2 linked regions of the Lujinxingia vulgaris genome follow. The protein of the gene in region 2 binds, or shares a complex with, the protein of the main gene of each other region. Links are inferred from orthologs where the notes say so. Each region holds a gene or a part of one and is shown on either strand. Other genes may lie near its edges.

Evidence for each region.
Region 1: the proteins of smc (region 2) and FRC98_RS04605 are in contact, whole or in part, in a crystal structure (PDB 3ZGX), measured with the Bacillus subtilis proteins. The link is inferred for Lujinxingia vulgaris from one-to-one orthologs.

Annotation. Positions count from the first base shown.
Region 1 is NZ_VOSM01000002.1:222,962-236,686, forward strand. Bases 1-2,781 are described here. They hold FRC98_RS04605 (segregation and condensation protein A), read right to left. Parts: upstream 1,918-2,781; coding sequence 1,084-1,917; downstream 1-1,083. Other genes in these bases: FRC98_RS04595 (pseudouridine synthase), read right to left, coding at 1-364; scpB (SMC-Scp complex subunit ScpB), read right to left, coding at 449-1,087; xerD (site-specific tyrosine recombinase XerD), read right to left, coding at 1,933-2,781. Outside these bases: more of xerD, read right to left, coding at 2,782-2,856; FRC98_RS04615 ([protein-PII] uridylyltransferase family protein), read right to left, coding at 2,984-5,749; tRNA pseudouridine(13) synthase TruD, read left to right, coding at 5,859-6,974; FRC98_RS04625 (hypothetical protein), read left to right, coding at 7,038-8,777; FRC98_RS04630 (hypothetical protein), read left to right, coding at 9,017-11,116; FRC98_RS04635 (aspartate kinase), read left to right, coding at 11,276-12,469; FRC98_RS04640 (phosphoesterase), read right to left, coding at 12,491-13,141. UniProt on the Bacillus subtilis protein: Participates in chromosomal partition during cell division. May act via the formation of a condensin-like complex containing Smc and ScpB that pull DNA away from mid-cell into both cell halves.
Region 2 is NZ_VOSM01000003.1:516,246-531,421, forward strand. What follows is about bases 6,275-10,506. They hold smc (chromosome segregation protein SMC), read right to left. Parts: upstream 10,183-10,506; coding sequence 6,475-10,182; downstream 6,275-6,474. Other genes in these bases: ftsY (signal recognition particle-docking protein FtsY), read right to left, coding at 6,275-6,323; FRC98_RS09075 (cytochrome P450), read right to left, coding at 10,333-10,506. Outside these bases: FRC98_RS09050 (tetratricopeptide repeat protein), read right to left, coding at 1-2,731; FRC98_RS09055 (outer membrane beta-barrel domain-containing protein), read right to left, coding at 2,834-3,589; FRC98_RS09060 (outer membrane beta-barrel domain-containing protein), read right to left, coding at 3,635-4,369; more of ftsY, read right to left, coding at 4,617-6,274; more of FRC98_RS09075, read right to left, coding at 10,507-11,682; FRC98_RS09080 (hypothetical protein), read right to left, coding at 11,792-11,995; FRC98_RS09085 (asparagine synthase-related protein), read left to right, coding at 12,119-13,840; FRC98_RS09090 (hypothetical protein), read left to right, coding at 13,863-14,060; FRC98_RS09095 (N-6 DNA methylase), read right to left, coding at 14,070-15,176. UniProt on the Bacillus subtilis protein: Required for chromosome condensation and partitioning.

The sequences.
Region 1 (13,725 bases), on a different replicon or contig from region 2:
GCTTGCCGTCGTTGGTCAGAAGAAGGAGGCCTTCGCTGTCCCAGTCCAGGCGGCCCACCGGCCAGACGCGCGGCATGGTTTTGGGGAGCAGGTCGACGACGACCGGGCGGCCCTCCGGGTCGGTGAGCGAGGTGATGTAATTGGCCGGCTTGTTGAGAAGCACATAGATGTAGCTCTCGGGCAGGCGCACCACCGAGCCCTGGAACTCCACGGTGTCGCGGGAGGGATCGACCTGGGTGCCGAGCTCTTTGCAGACCTTGCCGTTGATCTTGATGTGGCCGGCGAGCATATGCTCTTCGGCTTTACGCCGGGAGCAGACGCCGGCTTTGGACAAAAACTTCTGGACGCGCATTTCTTGGGCCATAACAGGTATTCCGGGTCAGGCAGATCGCAGAGGATCGGGGGTGAGGCGACGGGCTTAGGCGGGCCAACTTCGAGGTGGGCCGGGCTATTCCTGATCGTCAGAAGGGGAAGCGAGCTCGTCAGGGGCGTGGTCGATGTCGACGTCGGCCTCGGGATGTTCGAGCTGGTTGTGCATCTCAATAAGGGCCTGAAGTTCGCTGGCTTCCAGGGTGGGAAGCTCGCCGATGCTCTCCAGGCCGAAAAAGTCTAAGAAGCGGGGAGTGGTGCCGTAGAGGTTAGGTTTGCCGATGTCGTCGAGGCGTCCGACGACTTCGATGAGCTGGACCTCCTGGAGGGTCTGGAGGACGCCGGAGGAGTTGACGCCGCGGATCTCATCGATCTCGGCGCGGGTCAGCGGCTGGCGGTAAGCGATGATGGCCAGGGCCTCCATCGCCGCGCGCGAGATGCGCACGGGCCGAGTCTCAAAAAGTTTGCGGATGGCCTGGCCGATCTCGGGATCGGGGTTGGTGCGCAGCTGGTAGCCGCCGGACATCCGCACAAGGTGGATGCCGCGGTGGGGGCCGGCATATTCGAGCTCCAGCGCGCGCAGCACTTTGTGGAGTGCTTCGGCCGAAGCTGTGGGCAGCGCGTCGCGGAAGCGGTCGAGTGAGAGGGGCTCCTCGGCGGCGAGGAGCAGGGCTTCGACCCGGGCGCGGGTGGTTTGTTCGTCGAGGATCTCGGTCATGGTGTGCTGTCGTAAAACTCAAGCGTCTGGCTGACTTCGACGATGTCGATGACGGCGCGCTCGATGATGAGGGTGTCGGGCCCGCCCAGGCGAGATTGGAAGAGCTTGATCATGCGCAGCTTCGTCATCTCGAGGAGGGCTAAGAAGGTCGTGACGACGCGGTGGCGGGTCAGGCGGCCTTCGCTGAAGAGGGACTCAAAAGAGATGCGAGGTTCGTCGCGCAGGATCGAGGAGATCTCGAGCACCATGCCGCGCAATGTGAGTTTTTCGCGGGTGATTTCGTAGGCCCAGGTGGGCTCTTCGCGTTGTTTTTCGATAACGCGGCGAAGGGCGTCGACCAGGTCTGCGATGTCGGCCTCGCGCAACTTCGGGGGGCCGACCTGCTCGCGTTCTTCGCGGGCTTTGGGGGCGGCCAGAAAGAAGTCGCGCTCAAGCTGGGGGCGGTCGTCGAGCTGCTCGGCGGCCCATTTGAAGACCTGATACTCAATGAGGCGGCGCACCAGCTCTTCGCGGGGGTCGGGGCCGAGCTCGTCGTCTTCTTCTTCGGGGTCGGGCGGGAGCAGGGTTCGGGACTTGATGTAAACCAGGGTCGCGGCCATCTCCAGCCATTCGCCGCCGACGGTCAGATCGAGGGCCTGGAGCTGGTCGAGGTAGCGGAGGTACTCGGCGGTGATCAGCGCGATGGGGATGTCGAAGATGTCGACTTCGTGCTCGCGGATCAGGTCGAGGAGAAGATCCATCGGGCCCTGGTAGCTCGGCAGATCGAGGCGGAGCTCAGGGGGGACCTGGGCGTTGTCTGCGGCGCGGGGGCCGCCGGGGGCGCTCTTCATGGCGTGTGTGGCGAGTCAGGCTCGCGGGTGGTGGTCGTCGTAGAGACGTTTGAGGCGCTCACGGGCCACGTGGGTGTAGATTTGCGTGGTGTTGATATCGGCGTGACCGAGCAGGGCCTGCACGATGCGCAGGTCGGCTCCGCGTTCCAGAAGATGGGTGGCGAAGCTGTGGCGCAGCTTATGCGGGCTGATGGGTTTGTCGATGCCGGCGAGCTCGGCGTAGCGTTTGATGTTTTTCCAGAAAGCCTGCCGGGTCATCGCGCCGCCGCGGCGGGTGACAAAGAGCGCCGGTGAGGCGCCGGGTCCGCCGGCGTTGGCCAGAAGTTGGCCACGCGCCTGGTCCTCATACTCAGCGAGCGCATCGATTGCAACCTCGCCAAGGGGTACGACGCGTTGTTTGGAGCCTTTGCCCACCACCCGCACATAGCCGGCGTTGAGGTCGACTTCGCGGATGAGCAGGGTGACAAGCTCGGTGACGCGCAGGCCGGTGGCGTAGAGGACTTCCAGCATGGCCCAGTCGCGCAAGCCCTCGGGGGTGGAGCGGTCGGGGGCGTTCAAGAGCGACTCGACCTCGTCGAGGGTTAGCACGGTGGGCACACGGGTGCCGTAGCTGGGCGCGTCGACGTGGGCGGTGGGGTCGCGCTCGAGCTTCTGGTCGCGGCGCAAAAACTTAAAAAGTCCGCGCACGCTGGAGAGTTTTCGGGAGATCGTGCGCGTCTTGACCGACTCGCCAAGCTGGTGGGCGAGGAAGGCGCTGATGTCGGCGTCGCTGATCGCCTCGATGTCGGGGCTGGGGCGGGGGGCGTCGCTCTCGGCGTCGGTGAGGAAGTCGACGAACTGACTTAAGTCGTTGCTGTAGGCGAGGATCGTGTTTTCGGCGAGGTTACGCTCGACTTTGAGATGGAAGAGGTAGCTGTCGATCGCTTCGTCGAGCTTCATGGGGCCTCCGTAAACCAAAGGAGTGCGGGCGGTGCGTCTGGCGAGGTCGCCGGGTGCAGGCTAAGCGGGCAGGCGCTGCAGGGCAAGGCCGGCAACCGGTGAGGGTTTAAGGGATTGGGTGTGACCTTTAGTTCTCGGGCAGGCGGCTTAAGGCGTCTTCGATCGCGGTGACGACCTCGGTGCAGCGCTCCCGGGAGAGTTTTCCGCCGTGGGCCTCCTCGACGTAGAAGTTGTCGATGGCCTGGCTTCCCAGGGAGTCGATGCGGCTGACGCGGGTCTCGACGCCGGTCTCAAAGAGCGCGCGGGTGATCTGGTAGAGCAGGCCCAGGCGGTCGGGGGCGCGGACCTCAATGACGGTGAAGAGCTCGCTGGCGTGTTCGACGACGCGGACCTCGGTAGGAACCTGAGGGATGGGGCGGGGGGTGAGGCGGCGCTCGTCGAAGCGCTGCTGGAGGAGCTCGTCGACGTCGAGGCGCTCTTCGAGCACGTCGATGATGCGGGAGGTGATCTTCTCGAGGCGGCGCGGGTCGTCGACGGCGCGGGGCTCGGAGACGGGCAGGGCGGCCGGGTTGAAGTGGGCGATGTGGAAGATATCGAGGGTGCGACCGCTGGCGGTGGAGACGATGTCGGCGGCCATGATGTTGACGCCGGCGCTGGAGAGGGCGCCGGCGATGCGGGCCAGCGTGCCGGGGGTGTCGACGGTGGAGACGATGATCTCGGTGATACCGCGCTCCGGCAGCGGCGCAAGTTCGACGGCGACGCCCTGGATGCGGGTCTCCACGTCGTTGCGGCGCGCGCGGGTGTAGGCGGCGAGCTGGCGTGCCAGGGCGTCGGGCTCGGCGTGCAGCAGATGCTCCTGGGGAAGATCGTTGAGGAAGGTGTCCAGATCGATGTCTTCCATCGGGCAGTCGCTTAAGTCCTGGATGCGGCGCTCCAGGCGCTGGCGGATGCGCCGAAGTCCGCGCGGGTCGGCACGGTGGCGCTCATCGCCCTGCTCAAGCGCTTCGCGCAGGCGGCGGTAGAGCTCCATGAGCAGGGTGGCGTTCCAGTCGTTCATCACGTCGGGCGCCACCGTGGACATGTCGCAGAAGGTCAGGGCGGTGAGCAGGTTGAGGGTGGCCACGTCGCCCAGGCGCTCAGCGATCTCATCGACGACGTGGGGGTCGGAGAGGTCGCGGCGGCGTGAGGTGAGGCTTAAGGTGAGGTGCTCGCGCACGAGCATCGCCAGAAGATCGACCTGGGCTGCGTCCAGGCCGAGGCGGGGGCCGATGGCTTCCATCAACACAGCACCCTTGCGGCTGTGGTCGCCGCCGCGGTTTTTGCCGATGTCGTGAAAGAGGCAGGCCAGCAGGAAGACCTCCGCGTCGGTGATGCTGGAGGCGACGTAGCGGAAGAAGGGCCAGCGGCCGGCTGCGCCGGGGGCGCCGTTGAGAAGTTCGCGGCCGAGCTCCAGGCATTTCAGGGAGTGAACGTCGGTGGTGTAGACGTGGTAGACGTCGTGCTGCACGTGGCAGACCAGCGGGTCGAACTCGGGAACAGTACGGGTGAGGATGCCCAGGTCGAGCAGGCGCTGGGCGGTGCGCGCCGAGGTTGAGGGGGAGGTGAGCAGCGCGCGCAGGCGGTGGGCGCGCGCCGGCGAGCTTGCGTCGCCCAGGGGCCAGGTGCCCACGGCGGCTTCGATGGCGGATTCGAGGCGCGGGTCGAGGAGGGCGTCGTGGGTGCTGGCGAGGCTGAGCGCCTCAAAGACCTCGTCGGCGCTTAAGGTGTCGTGGCGATCTTCGGGAAGTTGAATCACGTCGCCCATCAGCTCAAAACTTCCCAGCATGCGCGCCGGCCCCGGCGGGCTTAAGGCTGACCAGCGGCGCAGCATGCGCTCGCAGGCCACGCTGACGGCGCGGGCCTGCCAGTAGTAGGCGCGCATCAGCGACTCGACCTGGGGGTTGAGGCGCTGGCGGTCCTGCTCGTCGGTGGGGCGGTAGTGTTCGGCGATGGCCTCTGGATCGACGGTTTCGAGACGCTCGGGGGATTGCAGACGAAGTTCGTCGAGGCGCACCAGAAGTTCTTGATCGCCAAAGGTGAGGCGGTCTGTTTTGCGGCCGTGGATCAGGTGCAGCGCGTTGCGCACGCCCAGGATGGCGTCGAGGCGGTCGAGGTAGCGCAGGCGTTGCTCTTCGGTCCAGCCGACGTCATCGCGGGTCTGGGTGCGGGCGTCGATCTGCCAGCGGCAGCGTGCGGCCCAGCCGATGCAGTTAAGATCGCGCATGCCGCCCTCGCCATTTTTGACGTCGGGCTCAAGCAGGTAGACGGTCTGGCCGTGGCGGGCGACGCGCTGGCGGTGGCCCTCAAAAAGCTGCTCGACGAAGGTGGTGCCCTCGTCGTTGCCGCGCAGATGTTCCATGGCGGTGCGGCGGTCGGCGGCGCGGGAGGCGGGGCCGGCGAGCGGGCGAAGATCGATGAGCGCGATGGCGGTGCGGGGATCTTCAGCGAGCGCCTCGGGGGTCTGGGCGGGAGTTCGCACCGCGTGGCTCAGGCGCAGGCGGGGCACGCGCGACCAGGCCATCAGGCGCTCGACGGCCAGGGCGAGGTCGTCGCGCTCCAGCCAGGCGTCATCGTTGAGGGCGATGAGCACGTCGATGTCGCTGTGAAAGGCGAGCTCGTCGCGGCCGTAACCGCCGGTGGCGTGGAGGGAGGCGGCTGTGCGAAGCTCCTCGCTTAAGGCCTCCTCCCAGAGGATCTTGAGCCAGCGATCGGTGACGGCGCGAAGTCGCGCGGCGATCTCCAGGCCGCCGGCGCCCATGACGATGGCGCGAGCGATGGTGTGGCGCGAGGCGATGAGTTCGTCGTTGGCGCGCGTCACGGCCTCGGGTATGGCCAGGGGGCTGGAGTGCTTCACAAGGTGCTCCGAGAGAAGTCTGGCGAGCGGCGCGAGGTTGCGCGGCGACGCCGAAGTTGCGGGTGGGCGACGGTACGCCCACCCCGAGTTGCTACCATCAGGAGAGAAGATGTCTTCCACCCCGTCTCAGACCACGCCCATCGCCTGCCCCCGGCTCTGCGCCGACCTCCCCGGGCTCGCCGGCACGCTTAAGGCAAGCGCTGAAGATTTTGTGGTCGAGGAGATCGCTGCGTATGCGGCGAGCGGTCAGGGCGATCATCTCTTCTTGTGGGTCGAGAAACGCGACCTCGACGGCGCGAGTCTGCTGCGCAAGATCGCCGCGCATTTTGGCATAGAGCAAGCCGAGGTGGCCAGCGCGGGCACCAAAGATCGGGTGGCGGTGACCCGCCAGTGGCTCTCGGTGCCGGCGGAGGTGCTGGCCGGGCGCGAGCCGGCTGAGGTGGTGGGGGAAGTCGACGCCTCGATCCGCATTCTGGACGCCGCGCTGCACACCAACAAACTTCGCACCGGGCATCTTGCCGGCAATCGCTTCGAGCTGCGTGTGCGAGATCTTCAGGCCCTCGACGACGGCGATGAGGCCAGTGTGGAGGCGCGCATCCACGCGATTGAGGCGCGCTTAAAGGCGCTCGGGGTTCCGAACTTCTACGGATCGCAGCGCTTCGGGCGTCAGGGGCAGAACCTCTTTCGGGGGCTGCGCTGGCTGCAGGGAGGCCGCTCGCCAAAAGGGCGATTCCAGCGGAAGATGGCCGTGAGTGCGGTGCAGAGTGAGATCTTCAACCGCGTGCTCGCCAGGCGGCTGGAGGATGGGAGCTGGAGGCGCGCGCTGGATGGCGATGTGTTCGAGAAGCTCGACAGCGGCGGGCGCTTCTGGGTGGGGCCCGACGAGCTGGAGGAGGTTCAGGGGCGCATCGATGCCGGAGAGCTCGTGATCACCGGTCCGATGCCCGGCTACAAAGAGGGGGTGGCTCAGGGTGAGGCGGGGCGAATTGAGCAGGAGGTGCTCTCGGAGCTGGGGTTGGAGGTGGAGATGTTTCGCGCCGCCGGGAAGATGGGGCGGGGCGCCAGGCGCGCGCTCACCCTGCCGATGCCCGCGCTGGACGTGACGATGGAAGACGCGATGAGCGCGCGCGTGGCCTTCGCGCTGCCTTCGGGCTCCTACGCCACCGTGGTCATGCGCGAGTTCCTGGGAAGAGAGGACTTGGACGAGGCCGACCCCGTGTTATGATGCGCGCGATGAGAGCGCGTTCAAAATAGCCCGCCCGGGCGATGACAGACGACGAGGCATGCGGTGATCCGAAGAGAACTCGAGGCGCTTTCGAGCCCCCAATTTCAACAACTTGCCGCCCAATGTGGGCTGGAGCTCAGCGAGGTCGACTTCTCGCAGCTCTCCCGACGAAAGCTGCTCGCGCCCTTTGAGGCGGTAGGGGGCTACACTCGCCTGCACCTCTTTGTGCTGGCGCAGTACCTGGAGGCGGTGCGCCCGGTGCGACACCCCTGGGGCTCGCGCGCGGCCGAGCGCACGCTCGATGAAGTTGCGGAGCTCGGGCGTGAGCTCGAAGCGATCTTTGAGGGGTTGGTCGCCGGGCGGCTGAGCGAGGATCTGCTCTCGCGGGCCGATAAGGTCTTTCGGGATCTGGAGCGTTTTCTGGCCGACTGCGATCCTTTCGGGCCGCTTGGCGAGGTGATCGATCTTTTGAACCCGGGCTTTGTGGCGAAGCTGCGCAACCAGGGGCGGCTCTACGCCGAGCTTCGCGGGGCGTCGCGGGCGCTGGCCGATGTGCTCCAGGGGGGAGAGCGCAAGGAGGAGCGCGAGCCGATGACGCGCCCGATGTTTCAGCTCGATGTGGAGGCGGCCGCGCGCCCGGCGCCGGTCGATGATCTGCGCTCCACCCAGGTGATCGATGAGGTGATGGAGACGTCTGCCGGAGCGCGCGAGGCGATCGACGAGGTGCTCAACGCCGCCTCGGAGGTCTCGGAGCAGTCGGCGGCGGAGCCCTTCGAAGACGACGATGACGACTTCGGGGAGGCCACCCAGATCTTGAAGGCGCCGAGCTCTTTTCAGGAGGACGATCTTCGCTCGACGCAGGTCATTGAGGTCTCCCTGGATGATATCGATGTGCTCGATGAGGACTCGGAGCCCTCGTCGGTGAGCGAGGCCAGTGAGGCTGACGAGCAGGAGAGCGAGCTGGCCGAGGAGAGCTCCGACCCGATTTTGCTGACCGAGGAGAAGTCCGCGCCGGAAGAGGCTCCCGGGCCTACGCGGGCGTTTCGCCGCGCCTCACAGCCCACCGAGCGAACCCGCGATCTGAACGAGCGTCTGGCGCGGCTGCGCGGCGACTTGAGTGAGGCCGAAGAGACCCCGCCGCCGGCGGTGGAGGCCGAGGCCGGTGGTGAGATCACCGCGCCCGGCGATGATCTGGCCGCGCGTATTGCGATCCTCAACGAGCAGCGCGAGCGCTACATCAAAGAGCAGGCCTGGGAGGAGCTCGCCGCGCTTTATGAGGACGGCATTGAGCTCTTCGGGGCGCCGGCCGAGCGCCAGCAGGTCTTCCTGGTGTTGGCGATGCTCTACGAGGTGAAGCTGCGCCAGAAAGAGCAGGCCTTTGATGCGTTTGCGCGGGCGTTTGCCGAACGTCGGGCCGAGGCAGGGCGTGCCAAGGCGCTGGAAGGGCTGCAGCGCCTGGGGAGGGCGGCGAGCCTGCACCAGCGCTATGTGGAGTGGATTCAGACCCAGCTCTCCACGCCCCTGGCCGATGAGGAGCGCGAAGGGTTGCAGAAGGAGCTCGCCCTGGCGCTCTTCTCGGACCGTCAGTACCAGAAGGCCTTTCTGTGCTACGCCTCGTTTCTGGCGGACGATCCGGAGCGCAACATCAACCCGGGCAATCTCGCTCAGCTCAGTCGGCTGGGAGAGTACGTGGAGGGCGAGGAGGTCGCCGCGTTCTACCAGGATCTTCTGGAGCAAGAACTCAGCAATCCGGTGGCGGCGCTTTTGCGCGAGCATCAGCAGAGCGCGCTGAAGGCGGAGTAACGCGAAGGCATCGCAGAGGGCGCTGAAGGCGCGCGAGCCATCCTCCCGTGATGTTGGCGCTTTTACGGTGCGGGGGGCTATGATAACAATTCGATACTTGACATAGTGTGATGAGGTCCTTCCTTGCGAGGTGAACGCGGAGAAGTGGAAGGAACCCGGAAGGTGTCATGTTATCGACGTGCGGGCGCGATGGTGCGTCCCGTACAGCGCAACGCTTCGGCAAGGCTCAGGAGATGCCGGTGAAGATCTGCCCATCATGCAACGCCCGTGTGCAACCTCAGGCAGCGAGCTGCCCCGGCTGCGGGAAGGCGTTTGAAGAGCGCGCCCCCCGACAGACGATGATGGGGATTCCGGCGGTCTTCGATGAGGAGAGCGAGGCGGCGATCCAGGAGGGGCGCACGGCGGCCGCGCCGCGCAGCACGCTCTTCGGGTTGCCGGCGATCACCGGCGCCGAGAGTGGCGAGGAGCATGAGGCGCGCACCGCGATGGTCTCGGCCCATGATCTTCCCTTTCAGCACGCGACCGAAGCTGGGGGCGAAGATGACTCGACCCGCCAGGTGGACGCGGCGAAGTTGCGCCAGGCTTTTGAAGCGCAAAAGGTCGACCCGCGTGCGACGGCGTTTGGAATGCCCTCGCCGGTGGGGCCGGGAGCGCCCAATCGCGAGCCACGGCCGACGCCGGTGGCGCCCGCTCAGCCGTCGGAAGAAGACCAGGTGATGTCGGCCTGGGGGCTTGGTGAGGAGAGCAGCGAGGGGCTTGCCACGCAGGTGCTCTCGGCGACGGATTTTGCCAACCCCGACACCGGGGGCGGGAGCATGTCGGTCGATAAGAGTGAGGGCGCGCGCGGAGATGGTGGGCGTCTGCACACCTTGATGGGGATGTCGCTGGAGGAAGAGAGCGACATCATGGCCGGGGGCGGCGCGATGCGTGTGGGCGGCGTGCAGAGCGACGCCGACGATGCGCCCACCCAGGCGATGAGTGTGGCGCAGCTTAAGGCGGGGGCCGAGAAGTTGGGGAAGGGCGCCAGTCTGCGCGATCGCCTCAAGAAGAGTGTGCAGAAAGCCGAGCGCACACCGCTTCCGACACCTTCTGATCTTCGTGCCGATGATCTTCGCACCGACGTGATGCCGGGCAAGCTCAGTGTGCCGGGGCCTGGCGAGGTGAGGGAGAACCCCTTTAAACGCTCGGCCAACCGGGATACGCCGCGAAGCGGGGTCTATAAGGTGGCGCGGCGCGGGCGTGAGGGCGGCGCCGAAGGCGGTGGCATGGCCGAAGACTCCGGCGTGCTCAGCACCACCGGGACCTACCAGGTGGGCAATGCGACCAGTGAGCCGCTGCGCGAGCAGCCTTTTGGTGATGGCGAGGGGCCGCGCACCGCGTTTCCGACCAGCAGCGCGCCGCCGTCGGCGGCGCGTCCGGCGCCCGGGCTGACGCAGCCCGACGCCGACACCGATGTCGGAGATCCTTCGCTGGCGCAGGCTGCCGGGCCGAACCCCTGGCAACGAAGCTCCACCGGGCCGCGTTTTGGCATCAAGCTGCCGGAGCCCGGGGAGGCGGCTGCGGCGCCGACGATCGAAGAGGTGCCTGAGCCGGGGCTCGAAGCGCTGGAGCCGGTGGCTCCGCAGCAGGTCGCGCCGGTTGAGGAGTCGCTGCCCGAGGTTCAGCCTGTGCAGCCGGCGCCTCAACGCACGGCGGCGCCCTTTGCCGAGGCGACGCCGGCGCCGGGGCTTGAGTCACCGGTCGGTGGTGCGAACTTCGGCGCGACACCGGCGCCGGGGGCTCTCGGGTCGCAACCTTTTGGAGCTTCGGCCAGTGGTGCGAACTTCGGTGGAACGCCGGCGCCGGGTGCCGGGTCAGCGCAACCTTTTGGCGCGCCTTCTCCCGGCTCTGGTGTGCTTCATCAGCCTGCGCAGCAGAGCGCGCCGATGGCGACTCATCAGGCCGCGCCGGTGGTTCCGCAGGCGACGGCCGCTTCAGGTGCGACCGGGGGCGCGGAGGCGCTTGTGGCCACGCTGCAGAAGGTCTGCGGGGTGATGGCCGGTGTGACCCTGGTAGCAGCGACCGCGCTGGGCGTGGTCGGCGGAGGTGCGCTGACAGCCCTGACGCTTGTGCCGGCGGTGATGGGTGTGCTGGCGATTTTGTTGCCTTTTCTGCCCATCTCGCGCGGGGTGGCTTCGGCGGGTTTTGCGCTGGTGTCGCTTGCGACGCTCGGGGCGGTGGTGGCCAGCGCACTCGGCGGCAGTGCGGCGCTTGCGCTTTTCGTACAGTTCGGCGGCGGGTTGCTCGCCGGGTTTGCGGCGGCGTTTCCGCTGGTGCTCAAGCTGGTCAAGCCTTCGTAAGTGATGGGGGGCCAGTGGCGGGAGGGTGCGCCGGCTGGAAAACCTGCTAAGCTGTGCGCCCGCTGACGCGCTGCGTCGGCGCGATGCCGGGTGCGCCGGGTTGCTCGACGGGCGAGCGCTCCGGGGCTACCGCCAGCTCAGAAGGTGTGCGCTTTGAAGGTGATCGTTCAGAAGTTCGGGGGATCCTCACTCTCAGACCTTAGCAAGATCCGGCAGGTCGCCGAGGCGATTGTGGCCACCCGGGAGCGCGGCTACCAGGTGGTGGCGGTGGTCTCCGCGATGGGCGATACCACCGACGATCTTCTGGGGATGGCCAATGAGCTTGCGGCCAGCCCCTCGCGCCGTGAGCTCGATATGCTGCTCTCGGTGGGGGAGCGCATCAGTATGGCGCTGATGTCGATCGCCATTCAGGCCCGCGGCCATGAGGCGGTGAGTCTGACCGGGTCGCAGTGCGGCATCATCACGACGGCTAGCCACTCCAACGCGCGCATCATCGACGTGCGACCCTTTCGGGTGCAGGACGAGTTGGCGCAGGGGCGCATTGTGATCGTGGCGGGCTTTCAGGGGACGAGCTACCGGCGGGATGTGACGACGCTGGGCCGCGGCGGCAGCGACACCACCGCGGTGGCGCTGGCGGCGGCGCTGGGGGCGGAGGCCTGCGAGATCTACAGCGATGTCGACGGCGTCTTCAGCGCCGATCCTCGGGTGGTGCTCAGCGCGCGCCAGCTCGAGAGCTTGAGCTACGAGGAGATGCAGGAGATGGCGCGCGCCGGCGCGAAAGTGCTCAATGAGCAGGCCGTGGAGTTTGCGCGCCGCGCCCAGATCGCGCTCTACGCCCGCAGCACGCAGATGCGCGGGGAGGGGGGCACAGTGGTGCGCGTGGATCTTCCCCAGGCGGAGCTTTCGCGCCTGGAGGAGGGGCGGCCGGCGGTGGCCGTGAGCCATATTCGGCGCGGACTTCGGGTGCGTGCCGGGGAGAGCGCCGACCGAGCCGCCGAGGCCATTGAGGCGCTGGCCACGGTGAGTTTCGACTGGCAGCCCGGCCGCAGCCTGGATGCATTTATCGGGCTCGATGACGTGCACGGTGTGGCCGAGCTTGAGGCGTCGTTGCGGGCGCTCGGCGCGGATGTGGAGGTCAGCCAGCCGGGGATGATCAGCGTGGTGGGGCTGGGGGTCGGCGGGCAGACGCGCTGGAGCCGGCTTGGCGAGGCGGCGCTGCGGGAGGCCGGGGTGACGAGCCTGGGGCTGAGCGCGAGCCTTGCGCGCTTGAGCTGGATCGTGGCCGCCGATCAGGTGGAGACGGGGGCCAACGCCCTTCATGAGGCTTTTGTGGGTGAGGCGCTGCCAGCCTGAGGGCGCATGCCAGAAGTTGGCTCAGGGCGCGGGGTTGAGCCAGGTGAGCGCCTCGGGGGCGATGAGCTGGCTCCAGCTCTCCAGCCCCGCCATCTTCGCCTGAAGCTCGTCCGGGCCCACCCACTCGCCAACCATTTTGTCGGTCTCACGCACGCGGATCTGATCGGGGCTCCCGACGTGGTAGGCGCTGAAGACCACTCCCAGGTGCACCTTGCCGACCTCGTTGGTGTCGTCGTTGATGAGCCCGCGGTAGGTCAGGGTGAGGGGTTGATCGATGTAGAGCTCTTCGTAGAGCTCCACGAGCATACCGGTCCAGAGGGCGTCGTCGGGGCGATGAAGTTCGGCCGGCGCGTCGCTTGTCTTGTCGCGGGCGATGTGTCCGCCCACGCCCAGCGAGAGCTTGTCATGAAGGCGCGCTTCGCCCTGGGTGGGGAGGCGGCGCAGGCGAAAGAGCTCGGTGTCGTTGTGAACCACCACGTAGGGGATGAGCTGCTTGCGGCTCGGATCGTCTTCGAGAGGCGCCCGCAGCGCCCACTGCAGGCGTCCGGCCAGTTCGGCGTAGTGGCGGGCCTGCGCATCGGGTCGGAAGCCATGCTCAAGCGCGCTGAGGGCTTCGAGCTCGGCGCGGGGGACAAAGGCAATGGTCTCGTCGGCGTAGCGTGCGGGGCTCATCTGGGGGCTCCTGGCGAAGGGGGCGAGGGGGTAGAGACGCGCGAGTTGTGAGGTCGTGATGTGTGGCAGAGGATCGCGCGGGAACTCGGCGCGGGCACTGTGGCCGGGGGCGGGCGGGCTGACAAGGGGCGAGTGGCCGGGGGCTACAGCTTGGTTGGAAAATTCTACCAAGAAAAAAGCGAGGCCCCTGGGAGGGGCCTCGCTTTCTGAGCCGCGTGTGCTCTCGTGTGCGAAGTAAGTAGGAGGGATTTTGGTAGGATTTCCAGGAAGGAAATGGGGTGGGATATCAGGAAGATATGGGGAAGGATGCAACCTACCTCGCACACGACAGAACACGCGGCCTTTCTTGCGTACTCACGATGTAAAACTGAAGCGGCCGGCTTTCTATTCCGAAGAGACTGTAAAGTATCAGTGTTACTGGAACCTGTCACCTTTTGTCTCTGTGCTTCGCGCCTTACGCACTCTAAATTACAGCCGTGGTGGAAAATGTCAACCACACTGTAAAAAATAAATGAAAAAAAACGCCCCCGAGGGCTTCGGGGGCGTTTTCGGGGCGAAAAACAGGGAGGATCGGGCGATCTTAC
Region 2 (15,176 bases):
GCGCCAGATGGTAACGACCCAGCTCGACGAGCACGTCGGCGCGATCGCCGACCTCCTGACGAGCGCGCGCGAGAAAAGGTGCGGCAGCCTCATCGCCCCGGCGTGCGCCGTGCAGGATCGCGAGCCACTTGTTCATCTCGGCCACCGCCGGCGCATACGTCGGCGAGCTGGAGTAATCGCGCAAGAGCTGCCGAAGATCGCGCCGTCCACGCGCCGGATCGCCCAGCTCGTAGGCACGGCCCAGCCCGGCCACAGCGGTCACGCTGCGACGATCGCGGAGCACCGCCAGCAAAAACGCCTCGCGGGCCATCTCGTAGCGTTCAAAATCCAGGTGAACTCTCCCAAGCTCAATGAGCAGCGAAGCGTCATTCTCATCGCCTCGCCAGGATTTGCGAAAGTATCCACGTGCGCGCGCCGTGGCATCATCGAGGCGGGCGATCAATCCCAGGTGCCAGTTGACCTCCGGGTGGTCAGGAGCGATGGCGTGCGCGCGCTCAAAATAATCGCTGGCCAGCTCCAGGTCGCGGCGCCAGAAGGCCGCCGCGCCCAGATCCACCAGATGCGAAACGCCACGCGGGTCGACTTGATTCCAGCGCTCCATGGTCGCCTCAAAGCTCTCCGGGAGCTCCCCCAGCCGGGAGTAGACCCGAAGACGTGTAGGCTCCAGGGCCAGCTGACCGTCCAGGGCAGCCGCGGCGTCGCGCCCCCGCTTCAACGCCAGATAGCCCAGCGCACGGCTGCGGCGATCATCCCAATGGGACGCTCCGGTGCGGTGTTCGACGACCTGATTAAAATCACCGGTGGCCAACGCAAGTGCAGCGCGGGCTCGACCTTGAAGTTCGGCGTCCTTAATCTGCCCGGCGACCAACCTCGCGGCGCGCTGACGCCCTCCCACCACATGCACGCGGGCAAGCTCCAGACGGGCGCGATCGGCCCACCCCTCAACCCCGAGCAACGCCTCCAGGGCGTGCACGGCGTGCTCAGTCGCTCCCATCTCCCGAAGCACCCGAGCGCGCGCAAGGAGCGCGCGGGCCTCAAGCTCACCGCGACGCTCGGGGGGCGAAATCAGATGGGCCGGACGCGCCGCCTCCCGGCGTGCGATCGCCGCGGCGCGCGTCTGCGCATCGGTATCCTCGGTATCGGTGAGCAGCGCGGCGCTCTCTTCGACGGCCACGGTTAAAGCCAGCGCAAGATCCGGTCTTCCCACCGCGACCAGCGCCTCCGGCCCGACAATCTGCACCTGTCGGTAGAACGCCGGCCGAAGTCCCGGATCGGCCAGGGCGCCTGCGAAGTAGTCGCGCGCCGCCTCCGGATCGTAATCTTCCGCGCTGGCAAGCCCCGCGACCACCTGGGCGACGGCCAACGCCGGCGCACGCCCCACCCCCGCCTCGACCAGCGACGCCTCCCACGCCCCACCCTGCTGCCTGGCCTCCACCGCCGTTGCCAGCGCCTCAAACGCCCTGCAAAAACGCTCGTCGATGCCCGGCGCCTCAACCTTCTCCCCGGCCGAAGCATCGCCACCCGAAGGCGCCTCCGCGACCTCCCCAAAAGGATCCACCCACCTCAGCGTCGTGTAGCAATGCTCGCCGGAGAGCTCGGCGCGATGATGCTCCCAGAGCTCGCGATCGTAGCGATGCGCCGCCAGCCGCATCATCGCGGTGCGCGCGGCCTCAAAGTCCTCATGCTGCCCGAGCACCCGCTGGTAAGCGCCCTGCGCGCAGCTCCACTGCCCGCGCGCCTCACAGAGCCTGCCGCGGGCATAAAGCGTCGCCAGGCGGCCCGGGTGCGTGCGCTCGGCGAGCACCGCGTACTCGGTGGCCTCCTCCCACTGCTCCGATGCGCTGGCCAGCAGGGAGCGCGCCGCCATCCCCCACTCGGTGAGCACCTCATCGCCCAGAAGATCGCGCAACGCCTCGCGCTCCACCGGATCCTCCATCGATTCCATCGCGCGCAGCGCGCGGGCAAATGCCTCGCGCTCCACAACTTCCGGGCTCTGACGGTCAGAGCGACGCGCCTGGGCCAGCACTTCATCAAGTGCCCCACCATCGAGGTGATTCAGGCGAACGAGCTCCGTATCGAGCGCGGTGATAAGCCGCGCGCGCCGGGCATGATCCCACCCTGCCCAGGCGCTCATCCCCGCAACCAGGATCACGATCAGCAGCACACCCACCAGCGCGGCGCGCCGCTTCTTCGGGCGGCGTGGGTGCCGACGCTCGATCTCATCGGTCGTCGGCAGCCCGACCTCGCGGCGCATCACCCGGGCACGTTGCACAGCCACCGGATCATCGCGCTTGGCGCCAACCTCCGGCGCTCCGACCGCCCCCGAGCTCTCCTCTGCAAGCGCGTCAGTTCCGCCCACCTCATCAGCCGCCGCTGACGCGCCAACCTCGACGCCTTCATCGTCATCGCCTGGGATGTCCGCGTCGCTCCGCTCCTGTAGCTCCTCGTCTGGCGCCTCATCGTCCGGAGTCTCCTCCTGCGGGGGCACCACCGCCACGCCCTGCTCACGCGCAAGCTGCACCAGCGCACGGGCCATCGAGACCTTCTCACGCGCGTGCAGCTCCGCCTCCAGAAGCCCCAGCAGCTCGCCGCGCGCCGGATTCCCCTCCAGCGCGCGCAGCACATCGGACTCCACCCCGGGATGTTCGATCTGGCGGGTGTAAACGTAGAGCAGAAGATCGAGCGCGTCGTCGCGCTCCGGGTTGCGGCGCAACCCCTCGACCAATTGCACAAGCCCTCGAACCGCGTCTCCACGGTCGAGGGCTTTTTTTGCTCGGTGCAGGAAATCCATGGCGCTGACGCGTCCGGGCCGCCCTCAACGGGCAAGAACCCTTCAGCGCGAGATCTTAACCTCGCCCGGGAGGAAGATCCCCAGGCCCACCGAGAGCATCACGGTGTTTGAGAGCTGCGGGTTGGCGTTGCCGCTGCTGATCTCGGCGCGATTGTAGAGGTAGTTACGAACCTGAACGTTGAGCGCGAGCATATCGCTCATGAAGAAACGAAGACCGCCGCCAAAGTAGCCACCCGGGCGGGTGCCGGCGATACCGTCATCGACGATCACGCCTTCCGAGCTGCCCTCGACGCCTTCATTGACAATGACCATGCCGCCGAAGAGGTGCAGGTCGTAATGCGAGAAGAGCGAGTTCATCACCGAGAACTTTCCGAAGATCGGCACGTAGGTAAAGCCCACGTCCGCGGCCCACCCCAGGTAGGAGTAACTCAGCGAATCAAGCCGAGCGAGCTCGCCATTGTCGGCAAGTGTGGCCTCAAGGTTCTCGCGCAGGTTGGTCGCCGGGTGCATCGCGCCGTACTGAAACGAGGCGCCCAGCCCGAAGACGTTATTCAAGTAGTAGGTCCCGCTGACTCCGGCCATCACGTTGCGCACGTAGGCATCGTTCATGCTGAACGTGGCCATCGGCTGCAATTCCAGGCGCGCGGAGCGGTGCAAGAGCTGGCGGCGCACGATCGGGCCGCTGTCAATCGCGGCGATCTCATCGCCCTCGGCAGCTTCAGCAGGAGCGTGCGGCAGGTAAAACGCGCACAGGGCAAGGGCGAAGACCAGGGGCCAGCGTCGATTCGACTTCATCATGAGCTTCTCAACCAGACAGGCGTCATTTCGCAACACACATACGCATCAGCGCTGCGCGGGCTCTTCGCTATCGGAGTATTCAAAGGCGGTGGGCACATACAGGCTCACCCCGGCGCCGACCGACACCGAGTGGGTCAGCGCGCCATCGGGCAGCCCGCGCAGCTGGGCGTTGTAGATGGTGTCGCGAACCTCCAGGTTCAGCGCCATCCAGTCGTTCAAAAACACCCGGGTGCTCAGCGCCGCGGTGCCCGCCAGGCCGCTCTGGCCCGAAGGACGCGCGATCGACGCGGAGTTCGCAAAGAGCACCCCGGCCGAGACCGACACATCGTAGAAGAAGAGCCCGCGGTTAAAGAGCGCGAACTTTCCGACCAGCGGAGCAAAGCCCAACTCGGCGCCGCCCGCCCAGTTCAGGTAGGCAGCATCGGTGCTCGCCCGCGCCTCCGTATCCACGTCGCGGAAGCTCTGGGTCGGACCGCCAAGCACTTCGCCAAAATCGTACCAGTCAAAGATCGCCCCGGCGTAGAAGCGCTCGCTGAAGTGGTAGTTGAGGTTCGCCCCGACGCGGAAGTTCCGGTAGATGGCGTCGTTGACGTTGACCCCGAATCGCGGCGTCAGATCCACACGTTGCTTCTGCAGCACCGGCCGGCGCTGGATGACGTGAATGGTGTCAGAGAACTCCTGCACGGTCTCCTGAGCGCTGACAGAGGCACTCAAGACGGTGGCGCTGCCCAGGGCAGCCAACGCGAGCAGATGGCGAGCGGCGAAACTTCGGTGCGGCATGGTCCTTCCAGAGGCTGGGGCTCGAGCGCATCGCGCCAGCGGCCCTCTACAGCTCGACCGGGGTGTGATCCCCGCGTGGGTTTACCTTCGATTCGCTGCGGCGAGGTATATCACAGGGATTTTTAGAGCGGCAAGAGCCCCTCTGCCCCGTGTGGGGGTTCGCCGGGCGCGCAACGCCGCTGTGGACGTTGCGCGCTGCGCCCGGCGTGCACTTGTAAAAAGACGCACACCGGGCCGCAGCCGGCGATCACATAAAGAGCGCCTCGACAAACTCGCCGGAGTTGAAGGCGCGCAGGTCTTCGACGCCCTCCCCGATGCCGATGTAGCGCACCGGCGCGTCGAGCTCATCGCAGATGCCCAGAATCACGCCGCCCTTGGCCGTGCCGTCGAGCTTGGTGAGCACCACACCGGTGATGTCGCAGGCTTCTTTAAACATCGAGGCCTGCTGAATGGCGTTCTGGCCGGTGTTGGCGTCGAGCACCAGGATCGTCTCATGCGGCGCGCCTTCGAGCGCCTTGCCGGTGACGCGCCCGATCTTGCCGAGCTCGTCGAGCAGGTTGACCTTGGTGTGCAGGCGCCCGGCGGTGTCGCAGATGATGACGTCGGCGCCCTCGGCGATGCCCTTTTCGATGCCGGCGTAAATCACCGACGCCGGGTCGGCGTTATCCTCACCGCGGTGGATGGGGATGTTGGTGCGTTTGGCCCACACATCGAGCTGCTCGACTGCCGCGGCGCGGAAGGTGTCGCCGGCGACCAGCATCACGCTCTTGCCCTCGCGCTTGAGCTTGCTGGCAATCTTGCCAATCGTGGTGGTCTTGCCCACGCCGTTGACGCCGATGACCAGCATCACAAAGGGTTTGTGCGCATCGAAGTCGATGGCCCCCTCATGCTTGCTGAGAATATCTTCGCAGTACGCGCGGATCTTGCCCCAGATTGCGGAAGGATCGCGCTTCTCATCGCCGGAGAGCTCATCTTCGACGGTGTCGATGATACGCTGGGCGATCTTCGCGCCGATATCAGCCGTAAAGAGGATCTCTTCGACTTCGTCGATGAGGTCGTCGGGGATGGTCTCGGCGCTGAAGAGTTTGCCCAGGCGGTCGACAAAGCCGGTGCGGGTCTTCTGCAGACCGTCGCGAAGCGACGCGGGCTCGGGTGCCGAGGGCTTATCAAGCTCAGTGGGTTGTACCGCCGGCGCCTCAACCTCGGTCGCCACATCGGACGCGGTCTCCTCAGCTTCAGCTTCGGGTTTTGGCGCGGGCTTCGCGGCGGGTTTGGGAAGTTTGGGCTTCGGCAGGGTGCCGGCGCCACTCTTCGCGCGCTCGGCCTGCGGCCGGGGCTTGGGCAGCGAGATGGAGCTCTCTTCGCCAAGCCCGGCGCCCTCTTCCGGCGCTTCGATCTCGGGCAACTTCGCTTTGGGGCGCGGAAGTCCGGTGGACGCTTTCTTCAACGCCTCTTCGGCCGGCGCTTCGTTCACCTCTTCGGAAGGCTCCTCCGCCGGCGCTTCGCTCACCTCTTCAGCAGGCTCCTCCGCCGGCGCTTCGCTCACCTCTTCGGAAGGCTCTTCGGCCGACGCTTTGGCCTCCGCATGATCACGCGCCGAGCGCTCGGTGGCCTCGGCCGCCGTCTCACGACGCGCGCCCTCGCCCTTGACCCGCGCGCGCTTCGCGCGCTTGATCTCGGCAAGGGTCATCCCCTCGTGGATCTCCACCGGAGCATCGACCTCATCGCGATCTTCGAGAAGATCGGCCGTCGGCGCCTGACTGCGGTCCCGAGGCTCGGCGCGGGGCCGATCGCCGGGTTTTTCGCCGCCTTTTCGCAAAAAGAGCAGCAGCGCCACCACCGCGATCAGCACCACGGCCACCAGCACAATCGGAAGCCAGCTGACCGGCTCCACCTCGGCGGCCTGCCCAATCAACGTCAAGGTTGTCGCGCTGCTCAAAAGCGTCTCACTCATCCGTCCATCCATGCTTAGAGTTGATCCTGGCCTGTCTGCCCGCCGCACAAGCTCGCAAAAGGTCGGTTCAGACGGCGCGTTTGATCGTACCGGCCCCTTTTGCCCCGCCGATGCGCCCTGCGTCAACCGGGCGCGCCCGGCGGATATGCCCTCAGGAAGCCATCTGCTCGTCGACCTCCGAGAGACGCACTGAGACGATCTTGGAGACCCCCGCGTCTTCCATGGTCACCCCGTAGAGCATCTGCGGGGCCTCCATCGTGCGGCGGTTGTGGGTGATCACGATCATCTGGCTGGTGGTGCTCAAATCGCGCACCATCTCCGCAAAGCGGCCGACGTTGGCCTCATCGAGCGGCGCGTCGACCTCATCAAGCACCGAGAAGGGCGTGGGCTTGAGCATGAAGATCGAGAAGATCAGGCTCACCGCCGTCAGCGCCTTCTCACCACCGGAGAGCAAGGTCACGTTCTGAAGTTTCTTACCCGGGGGCTGCACCTCAATGTCCACACCGGTCTCCAGCATATTCGCCGGATCGGTGAGCACGAGGCTGGCGCGACCTCCTCGGAAGAGGCGCGGAAAGACCTCCTGGAACTTCGCGTTGACCGCCTCAAAGGTCTCCTTGAATCGCTTGCGACTCTCGTTATCCATGCGCGCGATGACGTCGCGAAGATCTGCCACAGAGCGCTCCAGGTCGGCCTGCTGCTCGGCCTGGAAGCGGTGGCGCTCCTGCGTTTCCGCAAACTCCTCGATGGCCAGCGGGTTGACCGGCCCGAGCCGCTCGATGCGCTTACGCAAAAACTCCGCGCGCGACTTACGCTCCTCCGGTCCCAGCGCAATATCGCGCACCAGGGGCTGAGCCTCAGCCAGGGTGAGCTCGAAGCGTTCGGCGAGCTGCTCGTCGATGTGCTCCATGGCGAGCTCGGCCTCGCGGGTGGCGACCTCCAGGGCCTGGAGCGCCTCCTGAGCCTCATCGAGGGCCTTACGCAGCGCGCGCACCCTGAGCTCCTGCTCCTGCACGGCCTGCGCCACGACCTCAAGTGTTTCTTTAGCCTTTTTGACGTCGTCGCGGTGGATGCCGTGATCGCGCTCGACCTCCGCCAGCTCCTTTTTGAGCTCTTCCACGCGCATGGTGGCGTCGCGGGCGCGTTCGCCCTGCTCTTCGATCTCGCGGGCAAAGCGCGCGATCTGCCCCTCGGAGTGGCCGATGGCGCCGCGCAGACGAGCGGCGCTCTCTTCGAGGTGGCGGCGGCGTTCGCGCACCTGGGCCACGCGCACCTTCTCGTCGGTGAGCTCGGCGTTGCGCGCCTCGACCCGCGCGTTGACCTCATTGAGCTGCTGCATCAGCTCGCGCAACGCCTTCTCCATACCGGGAAGCGCCCCGGCGTGTTCTTGCTGGCGTCCGGCCAAAACCTCACGTTCTGCTTGAAGTCCCTGGTGGAGCTCTTCGTGCTCTTCGAGCTCCGCCTGCAACTTCTCCACACGCGCAGTGGCGCGCTGGCGCTCACGCTCCTCATTGTCGCGCTCCTGCATCAGCCCGCGCGCGCGGTGCACGGCCTCCTGCAGGGCTTCGCGCACCGACTCGACCTCATCTTCAGCGATGACGAGGTCTTCTTGAGCGACCTCAAGTGATTCTTGAGCTTCCTCATCGGCGACGATCAGCTCGGCCAGTGAAGATTTGCCGGCTTCAAGATCGCGAGCCTGCTTGAGCAGCGTCTCGGTCTGCTCGCCAACCCCCCCGCCGACGACCCGGCCGTCGGCAAAGAGAATGTCGCCCCGGGGGGTTGCCCAGGCGCGCGTGTTGCCCGCGTCCGTGTTTTGAGGGGCAAGGGCGAGCTCATCGACAATCTCCAGCCCTTCGAGCCAGCCGGAGAGCGCCTGGCGCGGATCGGCGTCGGGCGTGGGGAGCACAAAACAGCCCACTCGCCCCACATCGGCGCTGGCGAGCATCGCCAGGGCGTCGAAGGCCGCCTGGCGCGTCTTCACGACGATGTCGCCCAGGCGATCCCCCAGATACGCCGCGTAGGCGGCTTCTTTGCCCTCGGGAACGGCCAGAAAGTCGCCGGCCGGGCCAAGCACATCGTCGCGACCCTCCTCTTTGGCCCAGGTGAGCACGCGGCGCACGCCCTCCTGATAGCCCTCGCCGCGCTCGCGCATCTCCTCGAGACTTTCGACGCGGGCGCGGGTGACCGCCAGCTGGCTTGCGACCTCGCGGGCCTCATCTTCGGCTTCTTTGAGCGCTTCGCGGGCCTCGGCGTGGCGAGCCTGGGCGTCGCCGCTCTTGCGTTTGAGCTGCTCGACCTCCTCGGCCACCCGGGCGTGGTCCATGGTCAGACGGCTGAGCGCGCGCGTCAGATCCTCAACGTCCTCGCGCGCCGCGCCCAGCCCCTGGCGGGTGGTCTGCGCGCGCGCGTCCATCTCACTGAGCTGCTGCCCGACCCATTGCAGACGGTCGCTGACGCGATTCGCATCGCTTTGCGCCTCGTTGAGATCTTTGAGCGCCTGGTCTCGCTGCGACGAAAGCCCGTCGCGATCCTCCCGAAGTCGCTCCAGCTCCTCCTGCACCCGCAGCACCGCCTCGTCGTCGTCCTCGGGCTGCATCACAAAGGCTTCAAGCTCTTCTTCAACGCGCAGCAGCTCAACTTTGAGGTGCTCGCGCCGCTCTTCCTGGCTGCGCTTCTCATCGGCCAGGGTCAGCGCGCGCTCTTCGGCCTGGGAGATGGCGTCGGTGGCGTGCTCCAGCTGCGAGCGCGTCAGGTTGAGGCGAGTGTCGAGCTTGTAGAAAGACTCGGTCAGATCGGCGTGGCGCCGCTCAGCCTGGTGCGCGTCGACGCGGGCCACGCGCAGCTGCTCTTCGCCGGCCTCAAAGTCGACTTTGGACTGATGTTGGGTGCGCTTCGCCTCGCCGAGCTGGCGCCGGGAGTCTGTAGCTCGGGCCATGGCGTCGCGGCGCTTGTCGAGCAGAAGCGCGATCTCCAGCGCGCGCAGCTCCTCGCTAAAGCGCTGATGCTCCTCGGCCTTTTTGGCCTGGCGCTCCAGCGTGCCGAGCTGCTTGGTGATCTCGTCGAGCACATCGCGGGTACGCTGCAGGTTGAGCTCGGTGCGCTCAAGTTTGCGCTCGGCCCGGTCGCGCTGGCCTTTGTATCGGGTGATGCCGCTGGCCTCCTCAATGATCAGGCGGCGCTGCTGCGGCTTGGCGTTGACGATAAAGCCAATCTGCCCCTGCTCGATGATCGAGTAGCCCTGCTTGCCCAGGCCGGTGCCTGCCAGCAGGTTCTGAATGTCCATCAGCCGGCAGGGGATCTTGTTGATCAGGTACTCGCTCTCACCGCTGCGGTGCAGCCGGCGCGTGATGGCGATCTCGGCCACATGACGAAGTTCGCGCGGCAGGCCGTCGCCGGTGATCCAGCCGGGCGCGGCGCTCTTATCTTTCGCGTCTTCATCCGCTTCTTCAACATCGACGGCCAGCGCGCCCTGCAGGGGGGCGTCGTCCTCCGGGGCCTCTTGCACCTCCTCCGGCGATTCAGCGTCTTCTACCGCAGCCTCGCTGAGATCGGCGCCACTGGCGTCGACCTGCTCCTCGTCGGCAGCCTCTTGCACCCGGGCGGTGTTCTCAAACACCAGGGTGACCTCGGCCAGCCCCCCGGGCCGGTGCTTCTCGGTGCCGGCAAAGATCACATCCTGCATCGAGTCGCCGCGCAGGCTCTTGGGCGACATATCGCCCATCGCCCACTTGATGGCGTCGACGACGTTGCTCTTGCCGCAGCCGTTGGGCCCGACGATGCAGGTCATTCCGTCGCTGATATCGACGGTGACGCGATCGCGAAACGACTTAAACCCCACAATCTCAATTCGACGTAGCTTCATGCCGGCGGCTCAACCCCAGGGTAGGTGCGCGCTCCGCGCGCTTCCATTAAGCGCGCCAGAGGGGGCGCACGTTAACCCCAAGTCGGCGTCCGGTTCAACCGCCGCAACACGCCGGAACGTAACGCCAGATTCACACGCAAAATCAGACACTTACGCGCGACGCACAAATCGGAGCGGCACCTCCCCCTTCGGTCGAAGGGTCACCGAGGGGTCAAGCTCCACCGCCGACTCCGAAAGATCTTCGACGCGATACTCGCCAAGGATCGTCGCGAGCACGAGAACAAGCTCCATCATCGCAAAATGATTGCCGATACAGACCCGCGGCCCGCCGCCGAAGGGGAAGTACGCAAAGCGCGGCAGGCGCTTCTCCAGCCCGTCGAGCCAGCGCGAGGGCGCAAAACGCAGAGGATCTTCAAAAAACCGCTCGTTTCGATGCACCACAAAGGTGGGAATGATGACCTGGTCGCCCTTCTCGACGCGCCAGGGCCCGACCTCGACGTCGACGAGCGCCTCGCGCCCCACGATCCAGGCCGGCGGGTAGAGACGCAGCGCCTCCTGAGCGACGGCTTTAAGGTAGGGCAGATCGTTGGCAGCGTTGGCGCCGAGATCGCCGCCCCGAAGATCGAGCTCATCGTGAACGCGTTGTTGCGCGCCCGGGTGGTTGGCCAGGAGGTAGAGCGCGTACGTGATCGCCAGCGCGGTGGTCTCGTGGCCTGCCAGAAAGATCGTGAGCGCCTCGTCGCGAAGCTGGCGATCGCTCATGGCGTGGCCCTCATCGTCGCGCGCCTGAATCAAGCGCAACAAGAGATCATCGCCCGGACTCTGGTCGCGCTGACGCTCGCGGATCAACTCTCCGATGACGTCATCCAGCGTCTCCACCGCCCGGTTGTGCACCGGCTGCAGCGGCGGATCGACATAATCTTTGATGAAACGCCACATCGTATGAACGCGCTCATGAAACGCGTCCATGCCGTCTTCAATCGCCCGGCCGATGCGGTCGATCTCGTGGGCCATCTCCAGGTTGAAGAGGGTCTTGACCACAATACGCAGCGTCAACTCCATGCTGTCGTGATGAAACGCGCGGTCGCTTTGTTCGCCCCACTCTGCCGTCATGGCGCGGGTGAAACGCACCATCGCCTCGGCATAGGCCTGAATATGGCGCCGCTGCAGCGTGGGCGCAGCGAGTTTGCGTTGCCGGCGCCATAGCTCGCCCTCGCTGGTGAGCAAACCCTGGCCGACCAGATCGTCGAGCTCGTGGGTGATCTTATCTTTCACAAACTCGCCGGCCTTGCGCAGCATCACCTCCTCGATGAGCTGCGGGTCGCCGAACTGCCACATCGTGCTGCCGGCGAATCGAAAACGCGAGACGTCGCCAAAGCGCGCCTGCAAGCCTTCGATCATCGGGATCGGCCCGCGGGCGAAGTCCCGCAAGGTCATGGCCATCGTCAGCCCGCTGGGGCCGGGAACCTCAGGGCCGGGGCTATCGGGAGGAGAGGACATGGCAACATCCTGTCTGCAGCGCGAGCATCACAGGCCCACGGAAAGGTGATCAAAACGTGGGTCAAGATTCGCACAGCACTCGCTCCGGTCAAGCCCCGCCCCGGTCTATTCAACGCGCTCGAAACATCGCCTCGACCGAGGCCCGCTCTCCATCAGCAGCGCCCGTCGCGCTCTGCGCAGGCGGCTGCGACACAGCGCTCGCCGGCGCGGGTGCCGGCCATAACGACAGGGCCAGGGCCCCGATCAAAAAGATCATCAACCCCAGCGCGGCCAGCTGTGGCTGCGGCTGAAGCGCCGTCTTCTCCCCCTGCATACACGCTCCGTGTGCACACGTGTTGACGCCGGACATCGAGTGGTCCGCGTCGCCCGCATGAAGATGTCATCCCTGAGACTACCTTTAAACGTAATCACGACACCGCCCACCACGGAGCCAGCTTTGACAGACCTTTATCTCGGCCCGGGCTGCCGCGCTGCACTCCCCGGTGACGCCGAAGCGATCGCCACCGGAATCTGGATGCGCCCCTCCCCGCTCTGGGAGCATCGGCTGGTGGTCGCCGGCTGCTGGCGCGCGCTGGTTATCGGTGAGCCCGGGGCGATGTCGGCCGACTGGGAAGGGCTTCTCGACGCTTATGGACGCGGTGAGGGACTGGCGCTGAGCCGAATCCCCGGGGTGCACAGCGGGATCTTCTGGCGAGAGGGCCACAGCGCGCAGGGCTGGTGGCGCGATCGCTTCGGACGCATACCCTGGCAACACCGCTGCGCGCCGGACTTTGCCGCCAGCACCGATCCCGACCTCATGAGCGTGCTGAGCGGCGCCGACGGCTTGAATCTTTTGCGGATCGGCGACTTTCTGGCCGGCGGACAGGCCAACGACCGCGCCGACTTTGCGCTGAACGTGGAGCGATTGCGCCCCGGAGAAGTCGCGTATCTCGGGGCCCACACCACCCTCACCTTGCAAAGCTGGTGGCGTGCGCGCCCGGGCGTAGGGTCCACATCCCGGCCGACGCCGCAGCGCCGCGCCGAGGTGGCCCACAGGCTGCGCGCGCACCTGGAGCGCGGTGCGCTCGCGCTGGATGAGCCGGGCAGCTGGCTTGCGCTCAGCGGTGGGCTGGACTCGGCCACGCTCCTGGGGTTGAGCCCCCATCCGGCAAAGACCCGCACGCTGACGCTGGACCTTGATCCTGGCGAGCGCCGGCGCGCCCGGGCGCTGGCCGAGGCGATGGGTGCGCGCTGGGAGCCCCTGCCCATTGAGACCCGCTGGCCTCTTCGACTTCCGGCCCAACACCTGAGCGCGGCCGGCTGGGGGCCGCATGCCCACCCCGACCTCGGGTGGTTCTCCGATGCCCTCTCTCAGCTTCGATCCCGGCTCAACGAACCCCTCCTGACCCTGGTCACAGGTCACGGCGCCGACGACGCCCTGTGGATCCCGCCCCGGGTCTGGCTCGACGATCGCTTTGAGCACCTTGCGCCGCGCGATCTTCTGGCCGCGGCCCGCCACCTGGGGCTGAGTCGCTTGAGCGCCCCCGCGCTCGGCGCCGCGCTGCAACGCCTGGGCCTGCGTGCGGCCCGCGAGCACCTGCGGCCGGCCCCCGCCCCGACGCCCCCCTGGCTTCTGTGCCCGCCATACGCCTCGCCAGCCGGCATTGAGCCCGCCTCCAGGCGCTTTGCGCGCTTTCGCGCCGCGCGCCAGCACACCTGGAACTGGGAGCTGATCATGCGCAGCCTGGCCCGCATCGCCCGTCAGGCCAACCTGCGCCTTCTGACTCCTTTCCTTGATGCCGAGGTCTGGGACTTATCTTTAGAACTATCCCCTGCCGAGCTGGTTGAGGGGGGACGCCAGAAAGCGCCGCTGCGTCGCCTCGGTCGGCACTTACCCTCGGAGGTCAGGCGGCGTCCAAAGCTCGGAAGTTTCGACGCGCTCGTCGAGCGCGGGCTGGCCGATAAGGAGCTCAACCGCGCGCTGCGTCTGATGACCCACTCGCAGCTCGCCAGACACCGAGTGATCCATGAAGCCATCTTCCAGAAAGCCCTTGCCGACTACCTGGCGCGCCCCCTCTCAGGACCACCCTGGCGCGGCTCCTGGGAGATCTGGCGAACCCTTGCAGCCGAACTCTGGCTCCAGAACCAGAGCCGGTGGGCCGCAGCCGATGTCACCTGATGCTTCTCTGTTGGAGGTTCCTATGTGTACGCCGCAACCTGGCCATCGCTTCGATCGCCGTGCGCCCTCAACACCGCGCACCGACGCCACCTGCGCCTCAACCTATCAGCCCCCGCGTGTCGAGCCCCTGGGCTCACTCAAAGCCTTGATTCGGGGCGCAACCTCCAAAGGTGTCGATGCCACCGGCGGGGTCGATCTGGACATGCCTTACCCGGGCTGATGACAGCGCTCATTCAACAGCAGGCCAGCCCACCACGGGCAGCTCGCGAAGCGGGGAGCTGTAAAACTCCAGCAGCTCCCCCTTTCGTTTGCCAAAGACCCGCAGGTAGCGCTCGGTCTCTTCGCTGTTGAGCTCCGCCATCAACGCCCGCAGGTAGCGCCGTGTGTCCTGCACATGATCCGGTGCGACCAGAAAGGTGCAGTCGCTGGAGACCACCGCGCCGCTTAAGTCCAGCGCAAAGCAGGGATGTTTTGCGCGTCGCGGCACCACCAACTTCGGCGTGCGCATCGCCCGCGCATCGCGCGGCCAGTGCAGCCGATACCAGGGCATCTTTCCCAAACGCACCTCGCGTCGCGCCTCAAGGATAGGCCGGTAAGGCCCCAACACCGCCTCAACCGCCGGAAGATGCGCCGCGTCGACCTCCCCATCGAGGTAGAGCATCCAGGCGTGCGCCACCTCGGTCTCATAGGTCCGCCCCGCCTCCAACCTCCCGGATCGCAGCACCGGCCGCACATAGGGCAAAAGCGGCTCCCACCGCTCGGGAGGATGCGCGCTCTCACTTAAAAAGATCGGCGCGCCCACCTCCCAGCCATACTCACCTCCAAAGTTGCGCTCGTGACGCCGCGTCACCCGATCCGCACCGCTGACAACCCCCTGAAAATCACGCACCAGCTCACCGAGGGGCCGCCCCTGGCGTTTTCGGCGAGCGCCCCACCCCAGCACCTTCGCGTCGGCGCGCGGGCTCCAGCGAGCCTCACCGAGGCTCTGGGGCTGTACCTTTTGCCAGCCTGCAGACGCATCGCCCTGGGTACCGTCCAAAATAACCTCCGCACGCCAGCGTGGCTCGCGCAGCGCCTCACCACGGCGAAACGCGCTGAGCAGCACCTCCTGACCCGGCGTCGCATCAAAGACGCCCCGGGCCTCGCACCACGCAAAACGCTCCATCGCCCCGCGCTTTAGCAACCAGGCACGCAGCCGGCACGCGCCGTCGGCCCGAAGCCAGTGCGGCGGCGTCAGCCAGGCGGCCTGCCCGGCGGGTGCCAGCATCTCCACCGAGCGCGCCAGGAAGTAATAGAGAAGATCGGCGCGCGTGCCGCGCACATCTTCAAATCGCGG